3 regions of the Virgibacillus ainsalahensis genome follow, and region 3 is predicted to be linked to each of the others. Evidence: riboswitches for the same ligand, from Rfam matches in the RefSeq annotation. Region 3 holds a riboswitch; each other region holds the start of a gene.
What was found. A riboswitch is a leader RNA that binds a small molecule or an ion and turns the genes downstream of it on or off. The one in region 3 is predicted to bind thiamine pyrophosphate.
Positions count from the first base shown of each region.

Region 1: linked by a shared signal. The riboswitch ahead of ACZ427_RS07655 (solute carrier family 23 protein) and the one ahead of ACZ427_RS15345 (lipoate--protein ligase family protein) in region 3 are both predicted to bind thiamine pyrophosphate.
Region 2: linked by a shared signal. The riboswitch ahead of ACZ427_RS11195 (thiamine phosphate synthase) and the one ahead of ACZ427_RS15345 (lipoate--protein ligase family protein) in region 3 are both predicted to bind thiamine pyrophosphate.

Region 1 covers NZ_AP043943.1:1,603,439-1,611,834, forward strand. Annotated here, with positions in the region: gene ACZ427_RS07640 (methionine gamma-lyase family protein) at 1-994, shown strand, start outside; gene ACZ427_RS07645 (MerR family transcriptional regulator) at 1,114-1,503, shown strand; gene glnA (type I glutamate--ammonia ligase) at 1,603-2,940, shown strand; TPP riboswitch at 2,981-3,077, shown strand; gene ACZ427_RS07655 (solute carrier family 23 protein) at 3,167-4,486, shown strand; gene ACZ427_RS07660 (LuxE/PaaK family acyltransferase) at 4,486-5,571, shown strand; gene ACZ427_RS07665 (acyl-CoA reductase) at 5,581-7,032, shown strand; gene ACZ427_RS07670 (3-oxoacyl-ACP reductase) at 7,048-7,815, shown strand; gene ACZ427_RS07675 (hypothetical protein) at 8,088-8,261, opposite strand.
Region 2 covers NZ_AP043943.1:2,292,802-2,301,197, forward strand. Annotated here, with positions in the region: gene ACZ427_RS11170 (PTS galactitol transporter subunit IIC) at 1-1,152, opposite strand, end outside; gene ACZ427_RS11175 (thiazole biosynthesis adenylyltransferase ThiF) at 1,226-2,242, opposite strand; gene ACZ427_RS11180 (thiazole synthase) at 2,242-3,006, opposite strand; gene thiS (sulfur carrier protein ThiS) at 3,008-3,211, opposite strand; gene thiO (glycine oxidase ThiO) at 3,208-4,332, opposite strand; gene ACZ427_RS11195 (thiamine phosphate synthase) at 4,313-4,855, opposite strand; TPP riboswitch at 5,059-5,167, opposite strand; gene ACZ427_RS11200 (hypothetical protein) at 5,432-5,557, shown strand; gene ACZ427_RS11205 (aspartyl-phosphate phosphatase Spo0E family protein) at 5,698-5,904, opposite strand; gene ACZ427_RS11210 (hypothetical protein) at 6,719-6,844, opposite strand; gene ACZ427_RS11215 (DUF3231 family protein) at 7,135-8,139, opposite strand.
Region 3 covers NZ_AP043943.1:3,109,101-3,117,496, reverse strand. Annotated here, with positions in the region: gene ACZ427_RS15360 (YfcC family protein) at 1-828, shown strand, start outside; gene ACZ427_RS15355 (M20 metallopeptidase family protein) at 845-2,008, shown strand; gene lipA (lipoyl synthase) at 2,193-3,137, opposite strand; gene ACZ427_RS15345 (lipoate--protein ligase family protein) at 3,109-3,972, opposite strand; TPP riboswitch at 4,190-4,295, opposite strand; gene trpA (tryptophan synthase subunit alpha) at 4,439-5,230, opposite strand; gene trpB (tryptophan synthase subunit beta) at 5,232-6,428, opposite strand; gene ACZ427_RS15330 (phosphoribosylanthranilate isomerase) at 6,442-7,044, opposite strand; gene trpC (indole-3-glycerol phosphate synthase TrpC) at 7,050-7,832, opposite strand; gene trpD (anthranilate phosphoribosyltransferase) at 7,833-8,396, opposite strand, start outside.

The sequences.
Region 1 (8,396 bases), 1.5 Mb from region 3:
AACACACGCCATTTCCACTGCATTATTCGGGCTATTGCGACCGGAAGATGAATTAATCTATATAACAGGAAAACCGTATGATACGTTGGAAGAGGTTATAGGGAAAAGGGGAAGCAGTGCCGGTTCATTAATAGATTATCATATAAAATATAATGAAATAAATTTAAAAGAAAATGGTACGGTGAATTTTGAAGCAGTGAATAAGGCGATTTCCAATCAAACAAAAGTTGTTGCTATCCAACGCTCGAAAGGCTATGACGATAGACCATCATTCACTGTCGATGAAATTGAAGAGATGATACGCTTTGTAAAGGAAATAAATAATGAATTAATTATTTTCGTCGATAACTGCTATGGAGAATTTGTAGAAGCTAAAGAGCCTTTACATGTTGGAGCCGATATTATTGCGGGTTCACTCATTAAAAATCCCGGTGGAGGAATTGTTCGTGCTGGCGGTTATATTGTTGGAAGAGAAGAACTTATTTTGCAATGTGCAAATCGATTAACCGCACCAGGGCTGGGTAAAGAAACTGGAGCAACGTTAAATATATTGCAGGAAATTTACCAGGGTTTCTTTTTAGCCCCACATATTGTAGGAGAAGCTTTGAAAGGCGCTGTGTTTACAGCAAGATTTTTAGAAATGGTTGGTTATACCACATCACCATCTTATCGAACGAAGCGGACAGATTTGATTCAGTCGGTAACATTTAATGACCCTGATCAAATGATAGCTTTCTGTCAGGCTATTCAGGAATATTCACCAATCAACTCCTTTGTAACACCGTATCCGAGTGATATGCCGGGTTATGAGGACAATGTAATTATGGCTGCAGGAACTTTTATTCAAGGGTCAAGTATTGAGCTATCTGCAGACGGACCAATCAGGGAGCCGTATATAGCTTTTGTACAAGGTGGACTGACTTATGCACATGTAAAAATAGCGTTAACACAATCAATTAACGTTCTTATAAAAAAAGGTTATTTGGTTTTATAAAAGGGTATAAGGTATAAGTAAACTTACTAATCAATTTGATGTCAGTAATCCTAACATCAAATTGACATAATACCTCACATATAATATTATCATTATATAAAGAAAAAGGGGGTCATACTATGAATGATCAAGAGCGTCGTTCTATGCCCTTGTTTGGAATCGGTATTGTGATTAAGCTTACAGAGTTAACAGCAAGACAGATTCGGTATTACGAAGAACACAGCTTAATTCATCCTGAGCGGACGTCAGGTAATCAGCGGTTATTCTCTTTTAATGATGTTGACAAGTTGTTGGAAATCAAAAATTTATTGGATAAAGGGCTTAATATAGCTGGTATTAAATCACTGTTAATATCTCAAAGGGAAGTGTTAGAAAATAAAACTCAGACATCGGACATTTCTGATAGAAAACTGAGAAAAATACTCAGAGATGAATTAACTGAAGCTGGAAGACATGGAAAAGCCAGCCTTAGACAAGGCGAGTTGTCCAGATTTTTTATCAAGCATTAGAAGGTTGTAGCGATTGAGGGCTATAATAAGGATATATACATATTTAGTAGCCGGAAAATTTCAATCATATACTTCATATAAAAATTAGGAGGAGAATGAATGGGAGCGAAATTTACAAAAGATGAAATTCTTAAACAAATTGAAGAGGAAAACGTAAGGTTTATCCGCTTACAATTTACTGACATGTTGGGAACTATAAAAAATGTGGAAATTCCACTCAGTCAGCTGGATAAAGCTTTAGATAACAAAATGATGTTTGATGGATCTTCGATTGAAGGGTTTGTTCGTATCGAAGAATCTGATATGTATCTTTACCCGGATGTAGATACTTTCGTTGTATTCCCATGGACATCGGACAAAGGAAAAGTTGCTCGCTTTATTTGTGATATTTATAATGCAGATGGAACACCTTTCGAAGGATGCCCCAGATATAATTTGAAACGAAATTTAAAGAAAATGGAAGAACTGGGCTTTGACGCTTTTAATATTGGGACAGAACCGGAATTCTTTTTGTTCAAATTGGATGAAAACGGTGATCCTTCATTAGACCTTAATGACCATGGAGGTTATTTCGATTTAGCCCCTACAGACCTAGGAGAAAACTGTAGAAGAGACATTGTTCTGGAATTGGAGGATATGGGATTTGAAATTGAGGCATCTCACCATGAAGTGGCTCCGGGACAGCATGAAATTGATTTTAAATATGCAGATGCCATACGACACGCGGATGATATCCAGACATTTAAATTAGTTGTAAAAACGATTGCGAGAAAACATAACTTACATGCAACATTTATGCCCAAACCTCTATTTGGTGTAAACGGCTCAGGAATGCATGTTAATATGTCTTTATTTAAAAATGGAGAAAACGCGTTTTTTGATACAAAAGGGGAATTACAGTTAAGTGACGTGGCATACCAATTTACTGCTGGGGTTATTAAACACGCAACTAACTTTACCGCTGTAACCAACCCTACAGTTAATTCTTACAAACGACTTGTTCCTGGTTTTGAAGCGCCATCTTACGTGGCATGGTCTGCATCAAACAGAAGCCCGTTAGTCCGCGTTCCTAAGTCAAGAGGGGTCAGTACAAGAATTGAAGCAAGAAGTGTCGATCCTTCTGCCAATCCATATTTAGCATTGGCTGTATTACTTGCTGCCGGTTTGGATGGTGTGGAAAATAAACTAACACCACCAAGCCCTGTAGACCGCAACATTTACGTAATGACGAAAGAGGAAAGAGAAGAAAATGGCATTAAAGATTTACCTTCGACTTTATTAGGTGCATTGGAAGAATTACAGAAAAATGAGGTAATTGTAAAAGCAATGGGGGAACACTTATATGAACACTTTATAGAGGCAAAGGAAATTGAGTGGGATATGTTTAGAACTACCGTACATCCTTGGGAGAGAGAGCAGTATCTGACCACTTACTAATTTTGAAGTTATGTAGTATTCTATAAAAAAATAAAAATGTCATCACCACTAGGGGAGCTATATGCTGAGAGAAGAACTTTCGACCCTTAGAACCTGATCTAGTTTGTACTAGCGTAGGGAAGTGGAGTGAATCTATTATTTGTTGAAATTTCTTCTCATATTTCTTCCTAAATAGAAGTCACCCACTACCACGGGTGGCTTTTTTGTATATTAGGGGGATTTAGAGATGGTGCTAGAAAAAAAGGGTGCGACTGTAACAGTGGGGGTGGAAGAAAAACTTTCACCTGCAAAAGGTTTCCTCTTTGGTTTGCAGCATGTTTTTGTATCCAACGTCTGGCTTGATCCGATTTATGTTGCAGCTTTAATCGGTTTACCATTGGGGTTATCAGCCAATATGGTAAATGCAATCTTTATTGCCGCGGGTCTCGTTACGCTGATTCAAGCGACGAAATTCGTCCGTTTGCCTGTCATTCAAGGTCCATCAGCAGCTTTTGATGCACTGATAATCAGTGCTGGTAAATCGGGGAATTTAGCGGCTGCGGGTGGTGGGATTATTGTAAGTGCTATTATTGTTTTCTTTTTGGCAATCACCGGTATGTTAAGCCGGATGAAGTCCTTCTTCACCCCGGTTGTCACCGGAACCGTAATTTTTATCGTAGGAGTTGCCCTTTCTAGTTTTACTTTAGAGTTATTTTTAGGCGGAACCTCTAGTTCGGAAACATTTCTTGACGGTGGAATTTTAACGATGTCGATCGCTACGTCACTCATTGTCCTTTTATTGTCCAATTTTGGCCAAGGAAAGTTACGTTCTTATTCATTCTTAATTGCCCTGGTAATAGGGGATCTCATCGGGCTTATGCTTGGGTATATTGATTTTTCTGTTATCACCGAGAGCGGTTGGATCGGTTTACCGCATTTTCTTCCCTATGGTGCACTTACGTTTGATTGGGTCACGTTCGGTGCTTTCTTTTTTGCTTACATCGTGGCAGTAATTGAGGCGATGGGGGTTTATCATGCCGCTGCTGAAATGGTTGATGTAAAGTTGGATGACAAGCGGATTCGTGGCGGGTTTGCCGGGGAGTCTATAGGTTCGTTGGCATCTACACTAATCGGAGGGTTCCCGACTACGGCTTACGGTCAAAACGTTGGTTTAATTCGCTTGACAGGCGTAGGATCGCGCCATGCTGTAAAAGTAGCTGCAGTTATTTTCCTTGTATTAGGCTTTGTACCGAAAGCAGGTGCGTTACTAGCTGTAACGCCACATGCTGTGGTAGGAGGAATCTTTTTACCGGCTGCCGCGTCGCTCATTTTCACGGGACTGAATATTCTAGGCGGGATGAAAAAGACGGACGCAAACTTTATGATTGCCGGCCTTTCCATTTTATTGGCTATTGCCTTACCGGACTTTTTTGTGAAGGTTGAAGGCGGAGTGGGTGATTTTCTTGGTAACACCATTTTAGTCGGAGGAGTAAGTGCGATTATATTACAACTTATACTGATTCAGCTCCCGGGTTGGTTCAGTTTTAAAAAAGGAGGAAAAAAATAATGAGACAACAGACAAAGCAGATTATTGATCAAATTCTTTCTTATATTAACAAATCGGATGTAGAGGAAACAGACTTTCAAGCGTTGGCATTAAAACTATTCTCTTACCAATTCGAATACAACCTTCCATATAAAAAATATTGCCAAAAAAGGAGGAAAACACCCCTGACGATCCAACACTGGCAGGAGATTCCTGCTTTGCCAATCCAAGCATTTAAGGAGTTAACTTTATCCTGTGAGTCAACAAATGAACCCGAAGCTGTGTTTTTGACTAGTGGCACGACAAATGCTCAGAAACAGGGACAACATATTCATCCTACTTTAGAAGTATGGGATACATCGATGAAGACTGCGTTTAATCAATTTGTTTTACCAGATCAAAAGGCAATGACCATTTATGTGATCTCTCCTGCTGAAGACTTGAATCAACAGTCTTCCTTGTCCCGCTATTTGACGATGGCGGTTAAGCATTTTGGTAAAGAAGACAGCAATTATTTTTTCAAAGAAGACGGGCTTGATATGGAGGCATTGACCACAGCTTTAAAAGAAAGTGAAAAGAAACAAGAACCTGTTTTACTGATGGGCGCTTCTTCCGCTTATGTTCACTTTTTAGATTATTGCAGGGAGAACGGTCTCACGTTCCAACTTACAGAAGGTAGTCGGATATTTGATACAGGCGGCTTTAAAGGAAAATCCCGTGAGATGCCTCGAAATGAAGTGTATGAATCTTTTGTGAGGACATTTGATGTTGATAAAAACAGCTGTATTAACATGTATGGAATGACGGAATTAAGTTCGCAAATTTATGAAGTAACAGCTCGAGAGCCCAATTTGGAAAAGTTGACCCCGGCATGGGTAAAGACGCTCGTTCTTGATCCAGATACATTGCAGCCGATGAAAGATGGAGAAGTTGGTGTGCTTGCCCATTATGATTTAGCTAATTGGAATTCCTGTATTGGAATTTTGACTGAGGATATCGGTTATCAGACGGACAATGGTTTTGTTCTTCTCGGACGTGCAAAGGGATCAGAAGCCCGTGGCTGTTCAATTGCTGTAGATGAACTTATGAAGGCTAATCGAAAGTAGGGAGCTTTGATGAACAAAGAACAATACGAGACAGGCGCTTATTTCATTCCCGAAACGATTCAACTGACGTCTTTTACAACACGGGAATTTGAATCTGGAGAAGAGAAATTAATTCTAAAATATCCTGATCTTTCAGGTGAAGATATTCAATTCATTTCGAAGACCATAAAGAAAAATCAAAAGATTTACCTGAAGGATCTCAAAATTGCTGAAGTGATAGATATCGTGGATACAGCTGTGCAAAAATGGCTAGATCCTGATTACCACCTGCGGAAATTTGCAGAGAAATGGCTCCCTGTCGTCACAGGCTATGACTCGGAGATGATTCGACTTGAATTAAAGCGATTCCTGCGAACGTTTCGTAAAAAAGAGCTGCTTCGCTTCATACTGGAGGAATTCGATGATCCAACTGTACTTGATGATTTTCGCCCCAGAAAAAAGGGCGGTTTCAGCAAAGCATTTGGCCCAAATCTTATCCTTCATTTTTTTTCAGGGAATGTTCCCGGACTCCCTGTGTGGAATTTGGTCATGGGCTTACTGGTAAAGTCGGGGCAATTGGGAAAAACTTCTTCTTCAGAACCCCTGATGCCTGTTTTATTTGCCCAATCTCTGGCCGAAGTTGATACAAATCTTGCCAGGGCGTTAGCAATCTTGCCTTGGAAAGGCGGTGAGTATGAGCTTGAGCAACCGGCAATAGCAGAAGCTGAAGCAGTGGTTGCCTATGGATCAAGTGAATCTGTTGAAAACATCAGGGATCGGGTTCCGGCACACAAACGATTTTTAAGCTATGGTCATAAAATTAGTTTTGCGATGATTGGGCAAGAGTCCCTGACAGCGGATCGTTATAAGGAAACAGCACATCGCTTAGCCGAAGATGTTTCCGTCTATGATCAGCAGGGGTGCTTATCCCCCCAAAGCATATATGTAGAAGAAGGTGGGGTAGTCAGTCCACGGGAATTTGCCCAACTCTTAGCTAAAGAAATGGATCATTACAACGACAAGAAGCCAAGAGCTATTATTTCAGACGAGGAAGCATTAGCGATTCGGTCACTTCGTAGCCAATATGAATTTCAAACAGAAAATGCTGTGTATTCCTGTCCTAACGATACCAGCTGGACGGTCATTTACCATCCAGAACCTGAATTTGAAGCCTCTCCTTTAAATCGGGCCGTCCATATATTTAGATGTACAAGATTAGAGGAGATTCCTTCGATTCTTTTGCCCTACCGCCAATATTTACAAACAGTCGGTGTAACTGTTGGACCAAGACGGTTATTCCAGCTGTCTGAACGGCTGGGGGAGGTGGGAGTTAACCGGATTTGTTCCGTAGGGAAAATGTCACAAGCACCTTCTGGATGGCATCATGACGGCCAGTTTAATTTATTGAATCTCATTCGTTGGACAGATATTGAAACGAGTGCTGAACAAAGCGCAGAGCTGTTTGACGCAGACTCAGAATAGAGGAGGTTTTAAAAAGTGAATTTGAAAGGAAAAATTACGCTTGTAACTGGGGCGAGCCGAGGCATTGGTGCCGCGATTGCAAAGGATTTTGGCGACGAAGGTGCGTTCGTTATCGTCAATTATCTCAAAAGTGAATCGAGGGCAGCGGCCATTGTCGATCATATTCAAGAAAATGGCGGGGAAGCCATATCAATGCAAGCGGATGTTACCGATGAAAAATCAGTGCAAGACATGGTCACAAAAGTTGTCGAATCCTTTGGCGCTATTGACGTGGTTGTTAATAATGCGTTACCTCACTACACATTCAACCCGAAAACGCGTAAAATGGCGTGGGAAATGAAGTGGCAAGATTATCAGAAACAAATTGAGGGTAGTATGGGGGGGACTTTTAACGTTTGTAAAGCGGTCATGCCCTATATGAAAGAGCAAAACAATGGGCGCATCATTAATATGATCACTAATTTAATAGATCTCCCTCTAGTTCCTTACCACGACTATACTTCTGCAAAATCAGGGCTTCTAGGGTATAGTCGCAACCTCGCAGTAGACTTAGGACGTTTTGGTATAACGGTGAACTGCGTAGCACCGGGATTGACGTATCCAACTGATTCCAGTCGAGAAACAAAAGAAGATGTCCGTGAAGAGATTGTCCGTCTTACTCCGATGGGTAAAATAGCTACCCCCACAGACATCACCGGGAGTGTCCTATTTTTCGCCTCAGATTGGGCATCATTTGTTACTGGGCAATGTATTCGTGTTGATGGCGGTTTGGTAATGGGATAGAGATTACAAAATATCGTACTTGTCGGTGCACAGGTGGGAGTAATTTTTTCCAAAAAGATGAAAGGTTCGCCAGACATCGGCTGCCCATTGCCATTCACCGTCTAAGATTATAAAGTTTTAATTCAATAACGGGTATCGCCAACATTTCGTAGGATTTTTGAAAATGTTGGCGCCCCCAATAGTAAGACTTCTGTTGTGATGAAGAACTTATAAAAAGAACTGATTTTAACTCTATATCTGGGCAGTCAGTCAAAAGTCTTCTTGACTAATTATTAGTGATTTCCGTTTTGTTGTTCTTCCTCTATCTCATTTTCTCCCTGATCTTGCTGTTCAGAAGGCTCTTCAGTGGGGTCTGGCTCCTGTTCATCAACTGTGCCACAACCGAACAATAGACCAGTGGATAGAATTGCTGCAAGCGTACCAAATATTAATTTTCTTAATTTCATTGTATTCACCTCGCTTAAGCATATCATTCCGTTTTAGTACTTTCCTACTTTTTGAATTTTTCATGAAATAATTAGCATATCAAAAAGCAAACTGAAAATAATTGCTAATTGATTTATTAAGCTTTAATGCATAGT
Region 2 (8,396 bases), 820 kb from region 3:
TTGAGCGGACATCGCCATTTCCGTAAATAATGGGGAAATCCATGTGGCAATGTATAAGCCAACACCGATGTAGATCGTTGCACCGATTACCGTTCGAATAATATTCCCTCTAAATACAGGCACCATCAAACATACAATGAAAGGAATGGTTGCCAAATCACCGAATGGTAAGACGCTGTTTCCAGGTAATATGACTGCCAGACACAATGTAATTGGAATCATTAATAAGGAAGCCGATAACACTGCGGAATGCCCAACTGCCAGGGCACTGTCCATTCCAATATACAGGTTTCTGTTTGGAAATCGCTTTTTAATCATGTTACTGGCAGCCTCTGAAACAGGCGTTAATCCTTCCATTAACAATGCAACCATTTTCGGCATAAGAAACAGGACGGCACCTGTCTGTATAGCTAATTGCAGTGTTTCCTTGATGCCATAACCTGCCAACAATCCGATAATAAAACCAAGCAAAACACCCAAAACCGTTGAATCACCAAGAATTCCAAAACGTTTTTGAATGGCTTCCGGGTCTGCTTCCAACTTGTTGAACCCTGGAATTCGGTCAAACACTGCGTTCAATGGTTTGGCCAGAAAATAGGATGGGGCAGATGCTGCATGTGGAAAGGTAATTTGTTTGTATCCAAAATAGGATTCCACTTCTGGAGCAATGAGGTCACCTAATAGAAAAATAATCAGTACGTGAACAGCTGTTGTAACTAAACCTAAAGCAAAATCATTTGTTAATGCATAAACAAGAGACCCCGTGAATGCAACATGCCAATAGTTCCAAATATCAACATTTAATGTTTTGGTTAAGCCAAATAATAGTAATATAAGATTAATCCCGATGCCTATTGGAATAGCAAGGCTTCCGAGTGCGGTACCATAGGAAATCGCAGCAGCTGCTGGCCAGCCAACATCAATGGTATGTAAATCGAAACCGAAATGATCTACCATCGACTGTGCTGCCGGACCTAAACTTGATGTTAATAATTCCAAAACGACATTCAGTCCCACAAAACCAACGCCAACCATAAGCCCGGAATAGAATGCTTTTTGTACCTTTGTACCAAGCGCTAATGCAAAAATAAAAATAATAATTGGGAGCATCACACTGGCTCCCAAATCAACAAAGCTTTGTAAAATCGCCAATGAGCTCCCCTCCCGATTAGCTTTTGCTGTTTAGGCATTGCTGCGATTTCAGCCTGCTTTCTACGCCTGCTGTTTACCCAATATACCGGTGATATAGTGATTTAGCTTGCACGACATCACTCGTTCCATGGACAAGGACACGACCATCCTGAAACAGGACGAATCGATATGCATCGATGGTAAAGGATAAAAGAAATTGATTATGCTTTACATTTCCTATTTCTGAAAGATGTACGGCCACTTCCCTCAAGTCCGGCTTCTCCTCTATTTTTGGCCGGATTTGAACGGTATCTCTCCCACATAGCACAGCTGTTTTGGTTTGATTCTCGTAATTTAAATATGGATGGCTTGCTGCCTGACCACATGATAGGCAGTCTTCATTTTTAAACGGTTCAACATCAATGAAAGACTGCTGGTTGGTCCAAATATCAAAGGATATTAACTTATTTCGTAAAGCTTCCCAGTTTTCGGTGAGTATTTTCAACGCTTCCGTTGTTTGATGTGCAACAATAAGTTGAACAATTGGACTGATGATTCCACCGGTATCACAGGTTATTCCACCTATTGGCACTTTTTTCATCAAACAGTGCAGGCATGGAGTTTTATCCGGAATGATGGTATAACTAATGCCATAACTGCCAACAACTGCACCATAGATCCATGGAATATTATGTTTTTGAGAAATGTCATTAATAATCATCCGAATATCGAAATTATCTGTTGCATCCATAATTAGGTCCACCCCTTTCACGAGATTTTCCATCTCAAGGGGCCCTATATCCACAACACTTGCCTCAATCGTCACTTCGCTATTAATGCTCTCTAATCTTCTTTTAGCCGCTATCGCTTTTGGAATGCTGTTTATCGCATCATCTTCGGTATATAACTGTTGACGTTGCAGATTGCTCCATTCAACATAATCACGGTCAGCAATGGATATTTTTCCAACACCGGAACGGGCAAGAATCTCCGCATTTGCAGTACCAAGTGCACCTGCTCCAATAATTAGTACATGCTTACTTTTTATTTTGTCCTGACCGTCTTCACCGATGGGGGAAAATAATATTTGTCTTGAATAACGGGCATCCATCAACGGCTAACCCCTTCCAATGGACTGCTTGCTGTAGCATAGCGTTTGATTGGAATTCGCCCCGCCTCATAGCCCAGTTGACCTGTTTTTACAGCTAGTTTCATAGCCTCAGCCATTTTAACTGGATGCTTGGCGCCTGAAACAGCAGTATTCAGCAGGATGCCATCCGCACCCAATTCCATTGCCTCAACAACGTCTTTAGGTGAGCCAATACCAGCGTCAACGATAACAGGCACACTCGATTGTTCGATAATAAAGCTTAAGTTAAGCGGATTGATAATACCTTGCCCAGACCCGATTGGTGATGCTCCAGGCATAATCGCATGTGCACCGAGCTCTTCCAGTTTCTGAGCTAACAGAACATCATCCGAGGTGTAAGGAAGCACGGTGAATCCTTCTTTTAGTAGTTCTTCTGTTGCATGTAAGGTTTCAACTGGATCAGGCAGCAGTGTTTTATCACAGCCAATTACCTCAACCTTAATCATGTCACAAAGACCTGAAGCTTTAGCCAGTTTCGCCGTACGAACTGCTTCTTTTGCCGTTTTTGCACCTGCAGTGTTTGGTAACAGGCTGTATTTCTTTATGTCTACCTTTTCCAGAAAATTTGGCTGTGTCGGTTCAAATATGTCCATCCGACGTACTGAAAATGTTAAAATCTCTGTTTCTGATACCTCCACGGCTTCTTTTTGTATATCAAAGTTCGGGAATTTTCCAGTTCCCAACAGTAATCTGGAGTTAAAATTTTTATCCCCAATCGTTAACATATCAGCCACCTCCTACAAATTGTACTAATTCAAGTTTATCTCCATTTGTTACTTCCTTGTTTGAATGGTTTTCGAGATCTAAAATTTCACCATTGTGTTCGACAATGACGACCGGCGGATTGTTAAAAAAGTACCCAATCACATCTGTAATCGTTTTAACATTACCTGGTACGTTAACCTCGTTTCCATTGACAAGCAGATTCATGCGTTTACCTCCTCATGTGGTATTCGGTCCATTCGAAATGTATCATCGATCGCTTTTCCTTGAATTAAATCGGCCATAAGGAAGCCGGTTACAGGAGCTAGTAAAATCCCATTGCGATAATGCCCCGTTGCGATGGATAAGCCGCCTAAATCAGGGTCCCTCCCCAGATAGGGCAAGCCATCCCCCGTTTGTGGACGAATACCTGCCCACGCTTTTTCCCATGTAGCCGATTTTAGTGCCGGGATAATTTTCATAGCATTATTTATCAGCTGGTAGACGCTCGTCAATTCAACTGATTCGTCAAATGTATCGGGTTTTTGTGTTGCCCCTATTATTAGGCTCCCGCCTGATTTCGGAACGATATATCCATCGGACGAAAAAATACTTGATGTTACAATGCGTCCATGATGGTGAACGGATAAACATTCTCCTTTTACTGGATGTGCATTTAAGGTTAACCCGGTTTTCTCGATAATTTGGCTGCTCCACGGTCCACCTGCCACAATAACTTCATCCGCAAAGAATATATCCGTTCCAGTTCTCACACCGGAAACACTGCCATTTTCCTTCACGAAATCAATTACTTCTGTATATTCAAGAAATTCCGCCCCTAAAACAGCTGCAGATTTTGCTAATGCTTGTGAGAAAAGCGGTGCTGAAACCTGTCCATCACGCGGCATGTACAAACCACCTGCAACAGTACCGGAAATTTCCGGCTCTCTCGCTTGTACCTGTGCCGTATTCAGTAATTCTGCGGTTTCTCCCTTCATTTCTTGAAATGAAGCGATCTTTTTTAAGTTTTCCATTTCTTCATCAGATTGAGCCACTCGTAAAATTCCGCTTTGCAGCAGTTCAATATCAATACCGGAAAGTAATTTTAACTCTTCTGCCAATTCAGGAAACATTTCCCTGCTTCTTCGTGCCATGGAGAACAGTGGACTATCTTCTGTAATTTCATTCTGAGCTCCTAGCATGCCGGCAGCAGCACGTGACGCTTTTTGTGCGATTCTTTCTTTTTCAATAACCAGTACGTGATAGTCACGTTTACTTAATTGAAAGGCAATCGAACAACCAATTACACCCCCGCCTACAACCACTGCATCATAACGTTTTTTCATCATCAGCCACCTTTCTTAATGCTTTGCGATATGCGATTACGTTTTTCATCGGATCATTTGCTAATAAAACACCAGATAATACTGCGATTCCACTTGCACCACTTTTGATGATATCTGGTGTGTTTTCAGGTGTTATACCACCAATGGCAATAACTGGTGTGCTTACATGCTGGACCACATCTTTCAACCCCTTTAGTCCATTTGGCTTCAGCCCGGGCTTGGATTGGGTTTCATATACATGTCCGTACAGTAAATAATCGGCGCCATGTTTGGAAGCGAAAAGGGCCTCATCCACCGAATGAACGGAACAGCCGATACATAAGTGGTCGTAAGGACTTCTTACCTCCGATACATTCATGCTGTTTTTACCTAATTGCACTCCCAGTGTTTTCATAGAATGAGCGACTTCCATCCGATCATTTACGATTATCTTTTCAGGTTGGATGCCTTTTGAGTCAAGTAATTCTATTGTTTCCACCAGTTTGATGTCGGACCATGATTTTTCCCTTAGGTGAAACACATTCACATATGGATTTATTATTTTAGCAATCGAAGCGAAGATTTCCGGTGTTTGTTGACCGGTTGAGATGATATGAAGCTCTCCTGGTGATTTTTTACGAGTATCGACAGAAACACCTCCTTAAAAATCATGCAGAAACGTAAAAAACCACTTCCCTTTGGTCAGGAAAGTGGTTTGAATGTAATATTATCTTCAAATTAGGAATAGACGTATCCATTCTTTCACTTCCCTACGCCGGCATCAACCGTATCAGGTTTAAAGAGTCCCAAAGTTACACTTTGATCTCAGCCCTTCTAAAAGGCACCCCTAGTGAATCGATTCTATTTAATTGTTAGTAGCATTATATCATTGGTACTAAAATTGTCAATAATTATTCTTTTCGTAAAGTAACCGTTTTCGATGCGGCTTCACGCTATTGAAAATAAACATCTTTTCCTTGTACACATTGAACCTACGAGAAACGCATTCTTACACGTCAATCCAGCTAATTGAACACTTCGATTCATGTTTTAACATTACTGATAACGGTTAAATTATACATAAAGTCAACATCCTATCCAATACTGCGAATGAGGTGATATCATGGCAAATCAAGAAAAAGAAAACAAACATAATGATGATTCCCTGGAACAAAAGCAAAAATCGAATGATCCAAATCAGGATATCGACCCACAAGGTGAACCAGACTCCAAACCACAGGAGAATTAATGATAGCCATAAAAGAAAATACCACATGTGTAAGGCAAGCCTGAAATCAAACAGGCTTGCCTTTTTCAGTTAGGAGTATAATGGTATCCTCCTAACTTTTATACAATTCGGTTTTTGCTCAATGGTACTGAACAGTTTTTTTAACTATGTGTTTCAGTCGCATACTTGTTTAAAAGTTTATCAAGTTGTTGGCTGCATTCTATTGTTCGATCATTTGCCAAACCATACTCCAGCCCGAGTTGAATCATTTCATTCTTTTTCATTAAAATATCTGTTGGCAAGTTGGATGGTACGGCTACGATTATTTGTTCCATCAATATTTCTTCCCTTCTTACATCTGCTTTCATTGGTTCAGATATTAGTTTGTTTAAAAACCCAACAAAAAATATTATGCCAACTTTTAATAAATGATGCAATAGATTCTACAAAAGTAGACATGAGTAGACAAAAATAATTTTCACCATTTCGGTTTTTGCATCAGAAAATTTTAATGAAATCAGAAAACATTGCTGCCTTAATCATGTTTTAATTGTAAATTGTCATATACAGGATAATATAAAGTAAAAAATGGGGATGAATTTTATGAACGCGTATGGAGATAATTGGGAGAATTACGGAATGGATTACCTGGAGGTCAAGAAGACATATGAAAAACCGATTCTATTTACCGTTTAGAATCGGTTTTTGGGATCACTTTGATATTGTATCGGTAATGACATATTACACCCTCACTTCCAAAAATTTGGTGGATTATCTTTTTCTGTGGAAATCCCCGTAAAATGTTGCATTTTTATCGATGAACTGTTCCAGTTTTTTAATTGCTTTTTTCATATAATCTCAACTTCCTTTCTATTTTTTTAATTACTGACGGTTAAGTCTTTCATAAGCATCTACATACAATTCCATGGAATCCTTTAGTAGTTCTTTTACTTTTTTCATCATGTTTATCTCCCCTTTCTTTTGATACTTTAATTATGGAAGAAAAGGGAGTTTTTTACAAAGTCCGTGGAATCGGTAACATTTCTCATGAAAACGAAAACAAATGAAATGAAAACGGGCACAACGCTTGTTTTCTTAAAATATCGCTTTTTTTCTCGGTTTATCTTGAAAATCGCTAGCAAAACGGTAAGGATTCATATCGAGCCCTCCCTCAGATAGGGGTTATTTGACAGACACATCCAGGACATCATCACTTTTTTCCTGGTTGTTCAATTGGATATAGTGATGAAGCGTATCAATCTTCGAAGTCTTCCCTTCTTTATTACGTAATCCCGGCTCGTATAACATTTGATTTTCAACCCCATAGCGTGGGCTAAAGAACACAGGCTAAGAACGCCCCGTCCTAGGGCAACGCCTATGTGACCAACATCGTGTTGGCCCGAGGCTGAAGCCGTGCCCACTAAAAAGCGAAGTATTCTGCTGAAGCGATTAGCGATTGTGATAGCGCTCTGGTTTAAAAGAAACGGAAGAAGCAAAATCACGATAAAGTTACGTCGCATTTTATATCAACTACGAAGGTTAATAAGCAACAAAATTTACGAAAGGATTCTTCAAAAAAACTAAGCTGTTACAAAAAATTATTTTGAACTCAAGTTATCCCGATTTACAGCTTGTGGCGGGCGTTCCAACCATCCATAATCAATTAAAATATTGGTTACATCTTCAACGTATAGTCCATTATCCATTAAAAAACGTGTATACATCCCACCTATATCACGTCTGCCGTTAAAAGATGCAGCATTCGCATATGTTCTAACTTTCATGGAAAACATCTCCATCTTATGAATCAGCATTAATTTATCCGAAAACGGTGAAATTGTAGAATCAGTAACCAAGTGATCCAAGCTCTCGCGAGAAGGTAAGTCATCTTTATGAAGTTTTTCTGTAAACGCCTCTACATGCTTATCAGCAATATTCTTTCCTCTTTTAAGTATCTGCTGAACGTTATCATCTTTGGCTACTTGACTAAAAGCAATCAGAAGAGCTCCACTTGTTACATCATTTTCAAGATTATCGTAAAGATGCGTGATTTCTAAAGCATGAAGAGGTCTCGTATCTCCAAAGAAACCCCTTAGATATTTTTGCTTTTGAACAAAATCAACTTTTTCAGGTATCGGAATTTCTGGCGGGGTCACGAAAAACCCTTTTTTCATTAAGACATTGTCAACTTCAGTTAAAAGTTTTACTGTAGATTGAAGGCAGTAGATAAAGAAGTTTTTTACATCATTTCGTCTCATTAAAGGTATTGCAATAGAATAAATACTCATTCCTGCTTTACCCATATATTTTAGATAGTGCAGGTAAAACTCATCTAAAAACAATCTCGGAGCATTTAAGTCCACGTCCCCTTCTGTAAAACCGATTGGTATTGGGAATTTTTCCTGAATAAATATTTCTTCAATCGTTTTCAGAAACGAGTTACATAAATTCAAAGCATCATTTAAAACTTCTTTTATATCCTGATCTTCAATATGTTGAAGATAATGTGTAAGAATGCATTTGGACATGGTATTTCCTGAATAAGTTGTCCAAAGTTTTCCCATTTCGGCAGATGTTAATCGAAAATCATGATTATTCTCCATTGTAAAACCTCCTGTTAAGAGTAATATGCCCATGACGAATGTAAATATAAATAACTCAACTTTCGCACCTAAAAAAACAATAATATGTTCAACAAACTGTAATACGTGTAGTTGTTGTAATATAATCCTTGACAAAAATTACACTACCAAACAGAAAAGGTTATGGAGACGCAGGAAGAATCAACCGTGAGCAGGATTATCTCGATGGGTAGAAATAATAGCTAAAAAAACAACCGTAATGCGTTGAAGATGTGCTA
Region 3 (8,396 bases):
ATTGCTGGAGTGCCAACGTTCTCAGGAATGGGAGCGAGGGTTGTGTTTTTTGCTATTTTTCTGGCTGTAAGTATTGTGTATGTGATGCTTTATGCAAGACGAATAAAAAAAGATCCTGAAAAAAGTATAGTTTATTTCGATGATCAAAAGAGGGATGCTAAGCATAACTTATCTGACCAGCCAGCTATGACAAAAAGGCAGGTCATTATTATCGGTGTATTAATTTTAACGGTAATTGGTCTTGCTTTAGGTGTAACCATTGAAGGTTGGTATATGAGAGAAATCGCTGGTCTCTTCTTATTGATGGGGATTGTGGTCGGTTTTATTGCTAAAATGAGCGTGAATGAAATAGCCTCGTCTTTCCTTAAGGGATGTGAGGAGCTTGTACTTGGAGCGCTTGTCGTTGGTTTTGCCTACGGAATTGTTTTCGTGCTGGAAGAAACAAATACCATTGATACTATTTTATATGGAATTACTACTGTGGTTTCCGGGTTACCAGCAAGTTTGACAGCTATGGGCATGTATGGAACCCAAGGCCTATTAAATTTTGTAGTGCCATCCGGAAGTGGACAGGCTGCTTTAAGCATGCCAATTATGGCTCCGCTTGGTGATTTGGTAGGGGTCGAGAGACAGACGGCTGTTTTAGCCTTCCAATTCGGTGATGGTATATCAAATATTCTAACCCCGACTGGCAGTGTACTAATGGCATGTTTGGCTCTTGCTAAAATATCATGGCTTAAGTGGATTAAATGGGTTTGGCCATTGATTTTAATCTGGTATGCACTTGGAGCAATCTTTGTAACGATTGCACATATGTTTATTTGGTAACAACTGGGAGGCAAGAATGATGGAAAATCTTTTTAATAAACTTGAGGGAATTTATCCGGAATTAGTAGAATTACGCAGAGATCTTCATATGTATCCGGAACTTTCCCACCAGGAAGTGAAAACCCCTGAGAAAATAGCTGCATTTTTAACAGATCTGGGGATCGAAGTAAAAACAGGTGTAGGCGGTAGGGGTGTAGTAGGAACACTTAAAGGTGGAAAACCGGGCAGAACGGTAGCTTTGCGAGCTGACTTTGACGCCCTTCCAATTCAGGAAGAGAATGATGTAGACTATAAATCTCGTGTACCTGATGTCATGCATGCATGTGGACATGATGTACATACCGCAACACTTCTGGGTGTTGCGAAAGTTTTGAGTGAAGTAAGAGAGGAAATCCCGGGTACTGTTGTGTTTGTGCATCAATTTGGTGAAGAAGCAACTCCAGGCGGGGCAAAACCAATGATTGATGAAGGATGCCTGGATGGTGTCGATGTCATCTATGGAGCACATGTAATGTCAACAGAGGAATTCGGGACAGTTACAGCAAAAGCGGGATATGCTTCTTCTGCACAGGATGATTTTTTTATTAAAATACATGGAAAAGGTGGCCATGGATCTGAGCCGCATCTTACGGTTGATCCATTAGTGACAGGCAGTCAGTTAGTGGTAAACCTCCAGCAGATTGTCAGCCGTAGAGTGGATCCACAAAGTTCGGCAGCAGTGACAGTTGGTTCTTTTGTCAGTGGGGACGCGACAAATGTTATCCCCGATACTGCCACGATTAAGGGAACGGTTCGCACCTTTGATGAACAGTCCAGGGCAGTCATTGAGAAATCGATGGAACAGATTGTAAGGTCTACCTGTGAAGCCGCCGGAGCAGACGTTGATTTTGATTATATTAAAGACTGTCCCTCCATTTGGAATGATCCTGAGGAAACAAAAATCGTTCAGGATAAAGCAGCCGCAATCTTTGGAGAAGATAACCTGGATAGAAAAAGTCCAATGAACGGAAGTGAGGACTTTTCCTTCTATCAAAAGGAAATACCTGGAGTGTACTTTAATGTAGGTGGAGGCAACTCGGAGATTAATGCAATCTATCCACATCATCATCCAAAGTTTAAGGTTGACGAGCGGGCGATGATTAATATTGGGAAGATGTTTCTAAAGATTATAATGGATTAGAGATCATTATTTTCAAAAGAATGAAGAACAATTACAAAGAGAAAAAACAGCGAAGAATTATGAATTCATTCGCTCTGTTGTACAATAATCTTTTTATTTATAGCTGAGAGAGTAAAGCTCCAGTCACTAGTCTAAAGTGACTGGAGCTTTTTAAATGTCTGTTATTGATAAAAATTGTTTTATATTAAAAATTAAAGTCAACCTCTTTGTCCGTCTGTTTTTCCACGCCTTTCATATAATCAATTCTGCGTTGTGCAGAAGTTTGACTGACCTGCTCATCTGCATGGTAGGAGGATCTTACGAGCGGTCCTGCTTCACAATGGCGGAAGCCTTTTTTTAGAGCGATTTCTTTTAACTCCTCAAATTCATCCGGGTGATAGTAACGCTCGACCATCAAATGCTTTTTCGTCGGTTGCAGGTATTGTCCAATTGTAAGGATGTCTACATCATGCGCTAATAGGTCATCCATAGCCTGAATGATTTCTTCTTTTTCTTCTCCTAGACCAACCATAATGCTGGATTTTGTTGGCGTGTTAGGAGCAATTTCTTTTACCCGCTGCAAGAGTTGCAGTGACCTGTCATACATTGCAATAGCTCTTACTTTTTTCGTCAATCTGCGTACGGTCTCAATATTATGATTGAATATGTCCGGTTCACTATCCATTAGTGTGTGAAGGCTTTCATAATCCCCCTTCATATCGGAAGGAAGAATTTCAATCGTACCACCAGGGTTTTGTTTGCGGATTTCACGAACTGTTTCCGCAAATACTGCTGCGCCGCCATCTTTTAAATCATCACGAGCGACGGCTGTAACGACAGTATGCTTTAATCCCATTACTGCAACAGACTCAGCAACCCGTTTTGGCTCTCCCCAGTCCAGTTCATTAGGCAGACCGGTTTTCACCGCACAAAACCGGCAACCCCGAGTACACGTATCTCCCAAAATCATAAATGTAGCAGTTTTTCGTTCGCTCCAGCATTCATGGATATTTGGGCAGCGTGCTTCTTCACAAACTGTATTTAATTTTTTATCGCGCATTAAGTGTTTAAGCTTTCTGTATGATTCATTGGTGTTGATTTTTGTCTTAAGCCATTCAGGTTTACGTATGTACTCTGCTTGTTTTGCCATTGATTACTCGCTCCTTCGATGTATTATTATTCCATGATTCACTGGCATATTTTACACTTGCTAAATGGTATACTTCTTCCCACATGTCCTTAGATAGTTCTATTGGTTGAAAACTTATATCTAATCCTGTCTGAAATCCTTTTTTGAAAGCAGTTGTCATCATTTCATACGTATGCTGTTTTCCTGTCAGATCGTTGATAGTAGTTGCTTTATTTACAAAGGAATTTCGCTTTCTTTGCCGGATTTTCTCTGACGGGAAATTAAACATATCAAATAACATTTTTGTGTCGATGCTCATAGGTATAGACCCATGCTGCAGAAGGACACCTTTTTTTCTCGTTTGTGCATTTCCCGAGATCTTCTTGCCATCAACAATCATTTCGTAGGATGCTGGGTTTTCAAAGCAAATATCCGTTCTTTCCCTGTTCAATCGCCTTTCTGGCATAGCGAAATCAGCTTGGATACCTAAATTTCTATACCCTTCCAGAACACCCTTTGTTAACACATAGTAGGCTTCTGTTACTGATTTTGGAATCGATGGATCATCTTCTGAGATAACAAGGCTATAGGTAAGTTCATTATCATGTAAAACAGCACTGCCACCGGTTAATCGGCGGACAAATTGGCAGGTATACTTTTCTAGAGCAGTAAAATCAATAGATTTGGCAGTTTTTTGAAAATGCCCGATAGATAGACTTGGTGCTGACCATCCATAAAAGCGCAATGTAGGAGGGATTTCACCTTTGCCATGCCAATTCAGTAAAGATTCATCTAAAGCCATATTTACTGCTGCATCGGCAATTCCACTATCCAAAAAACCCCATTGTTTCTCCACAATTAATCACCTCCGAGAATAAATTTGGACACAAGGGGAGGCATAACACAAACGTGAAATGTTTTAATACGATAATGTTTGGCTTCGTACGATTCTATCTAAAAAAAGACAGCAATTCCTTAAGGTTGCAGTCTTTTTTGGCAGTTAAGAAGTATAAAACTTTCTTACTGCATAAGTGCGGGCTAATTTGTCACAAGGGCTTGGAAAAAGCCAAGTTCTAATATCAACTGCACTTTCCCACGCTAGTATTATCTAATTCGGGTGCAAAGGTCAGAATAATCGCATTCCTCTCAGTCAGTTTTACGGCTCCCTTAGTGCTAATTTTTATACAAATTCCACTTTTATCCTATCTTATAGTTGTCAGAATGTAAAATAATTAACGCTATTTTCGATCTATTATTATTTTTAAGTTAAAGGTAAAAAAAGAAGGGGGAGAAACAAGTATATTCATTTCTCCTGAGAGCTATTAACTCTTTACTTCCTGCTTCAGACTCCTGTTAATTAAATGTTTAACCTCTGCCTCTTTACCTTCATGTAATAAATCAACGATTTTACTGCCCACGATGACACCATCACAATTTTTACTAAGTTCACGTGCTTGCTCGTCATTGGAAACCCCAAAGCCTGCCAGTACAGGAACAGAACTATTCTCTTTTAACATCTTTAGAAATGCTGTTACATCCGTGTGATGTGCTGCACGTGCTCCAGTTGTCCCAACGACGGAAACGGCGTAGAGGAAGCCTTCTGATTTTTTTGCCAGCGTAACTAACCGGGATTTTGGACTTGTCATCGCAGCCAGTTGGATAAAGGCAATATCGTTCTCTTTTAAATGTGCATCAATCAAATTTTCTTCCTCCAGCGGCAGGTCGGGAATGATTACTCCGTCCACTCCGGCCAGTCTGCACGCTTTTGCAAAGTTTTCCACCCCATAAACAAAAATCGGATTAATATATGTCATTAATATAATAGGGATGGAACGATTTTCTTTGAAAGATTGCAGTTTTTCCAGCACCTTTGATAGGGATGTGCCATTTTTTCGTGCGCGAATCCCTGCTTCTTGTATCGTTGGTCCGTCAGCCACAGGATCAGAAAATGGGATTCCCAGTTCAATTGCTGCTGCACCGGATTCTTGGAGGAAAGAAATTCGTTCCTCCAATATATCCAAACCACCGTCACCTGCCATTATATACGGGATGAACAAGTTCTGATTGTCTGCTTGCTTAAGTTGAAAAGCCTGTTCCATTTGTTGTTTACCCATATTAGTTTTCCTCCAATCTGTCTTTTACTTGCTCAACATCCTTATCCCCTCTGCCGGACAGGCAAATAACCAGAGTTTCTTCCTGTTTCATGTCTTTTGCCAGTTTTAATGCATAAGCAACAGCGTGGGCGCTTTCCAGTGCAGGGATAATACCTTCCGTCTTTGAAAGATATTGAAATGCCTCCAAGGCTTCATCATCTGTAATCGATGTATAGGTTACCCGGTCGTTTTCATGTAAATGACTATGTTCTGGTCCTACTCCGGGATAATCAAGTCCTGCTGAGATGGAGAAGGCTTCTTCAATTTGACCATCATCGTCTTGAAGCAGATGTGTGAGTGTTCCATGCAGGACACCAACTTTTCCTCCAGATAATGTAGCTGCATGTTTGTTGGTTGCCAATCCAGCTCCACCTGCCTCAACTCCGAATAATTTTACATGTTCATCTTCAATAAATGGGTGGAACATACCCATTGCATTACTCCCTCCGCCAACACAAGCGACAACGGCATCTGGTAAACTATCAGTCTGATCAATCATCTGCTGTTTTGTTTCCTTGCCGATAACAGATTGAAGGTCACGCACGATTTTTGGAAAGGGGTGTGGTCCGACAACGGAGCCTATAATATAGTGGGTATCATTCACATTGCTTACCCAGTATCGTAAAGCTTCGTTGACAGCATCTTTTAATGTGCCGCTCCCATGGGATACACTGCGAACTTCCGCACCTAATAGCTCCATTCGAAATACATTCAGTTTCTGCCGACGTATGTCTTCTTCCCCCATAAATACGACACATTCAAGCCCCAGCAAGGCACATACAGTTGCGGTGGCGACACCATGCTGACCTGCTCCTGTTTCGGCAACAACTTTTTTCTTGCCCATTCGAAGTGTTAAGAGCGCCTGGCCGATGGTATTGTTTATTTTGTGTGCCCCAGTATGATTTAAATCTTCACGTTTTAAATAAATTTGTGCTCCCCCGAGCTTTTTAGACAGGCTTTTTGCATGGTACAACGGGGTTTTTCTGCCAACATATTGCTTTAAATAATCGTTTAACTCTGAAATGAAATCAGGGTTCTGCATTGCTTCGTCATAGGCTTTTTCCAATTCTATGACGGCAGGCATTAATAATTCAGGAACGAAACGTCCTCCAAATTCACCGTATCTTCCTGTTTCATCTGGTAGGGTATATGTTGTCAATGGACTCATCCTTTCATGTATGTTTTGCATTTCGAATAAATTGTCTGATCTTTTCATGATCCTTTTTTCCATCTGTTTCCACACCGCTTGAGACATCAACTCCAGCAGGATTTACGAGATTGATAGCACCTTGCACATTCTTTGGGGCCAGCCCCCCTGCTAAGATAATTTTTCCTTGATTAATGGATAGACTTTCTATTAGATTCCAGTCAAAAGATGTACCGTTTCCGCCACGATTTTTACCAAAGGGACTATCAAGCAAATAAAAGTCACATGGATACGATTCAATTTTAGAAATTGTGTCTTTATCTACCGGAAAGGCTTTGATAACTTTATAGGGCAGAGCCTCAGCAATTTTAGTGGACTCATCTCCATGTAGCTGAATATAATCCAGACCGACCTGTTCTGCAATTTGCTTCATGTTTTCAGGGGGTTCGTTTACAAATACACCTACTTTCTTAACCGTTGTGGGCAGACTCTTGGCAATTGCTTCAGCCTCAGCAGGTGTGATCTGACGTTTGCTCGGAGCAAAAACAAAACCGATAAAGTCCGCACCTGCCTGAACTGCGGCAGAAGCAGCCTGTTCTGTCCTTATCCCGCAAATCTTCACAAGCATTTGCTTCACACCCCTTTAGTAAGTAGCGGAATTTGCAGCTCCTGGAAGGTCTCTGACAAATTACTTGAGCGCATCAGTGTTTCTCCAACCAAGATGGCATCAGCTCCAAAGTCACGTACACGGGTTACGTCTTCACTGGTTTTTATACCACTTTCACTAATAAGCATTGTTTGCGGGTTTGTTACCATTGCCGCCAGATCCTCTGTTGCTTTGAGGTCGACGTGGAAGGTCTTTAAATTACGATTGTTTATTCCAATGATTTCCGGATCAAGCCGTAGTACCCGTTTCATTTCCTCTTCATTATGAACTTCACAAAGTACTTCGAGATTTTGGTCTTTAGCATATTGATAAAGTTTTTCCAAATCGGCATCCGATAATGCCGCTGCAATTAACAGGATGATATTGGCACCGGCAGCCTTTGCCTGGTCAATTTGGACAGGGTCGATAATAAAATCCTTACACAGAATTGGCAGTTCTACAGCTTCTCTTACTGCTCGTAAATCTTCCATGGATCCATGAAAGAAAGGATTATCAGTTAAAATGGAAATCGCTGCAGCACCTGAATGCTCATACTGTTTTGCCTGTGTCACCGGATCCACATCCATCTTTATTTCACCTTTGGAAGGAGAAGAGCGCTTGATCTCGGAGATTATATTCATATTACTGGAAGAAGCTACTTTTTCCTTGAAAGTCGTTATTTTTTTATCATGCAACGTTTCAAAGGTTTGGGTTTTCAACTGTGTGACTTCTTTTTCTTTTTCAACTAGAATTTTCTCTAATATTGACATTTATAACACCCCGCTTGGAATTTTTTTGCTGTATTCTACCAGTCGTTCTAATTTACTAAGTGCTGCGCCAGACTCAATGCTTTCTTGTGCCATCTCTATTCCGGACTTAATGGTTGTTGCTGTACCGTTCGCAAATAATCCGAGTCCGGCATTGAGGATTGTTGTATCGAAATAGGCACCTTTTTTTCCTTTTAAGACGTTACGCAGGATTTCTGCATTTTCTTTTGCATTACCACCGCGGATTTGTTCATTGGAGTATGTTGGTAATCCGACATCCTCTGAGCTTAAAGTTAAAGCTGTTTGCTTTCCCTGATCAAGGATAATAAGATGATTCTCTCCTGCAAGCGAGGCTTCATCCATATTTCCTGCACCATTTACAATGACAGCGCGCCGTCTTCCTAATTTATTTAGTGCATCGGCCAGCATTGGGAGCAAGTCGCGACGATAAACGCCAATAAACTGGGAATCCAGTTCAATCGGATTTGTCAGTGGCCCAATTGCATTAAAAATTGTTGGCAATCCAAGATCTTTACGAACCTTGGAAAAAGGCTTCAATGCAGCATG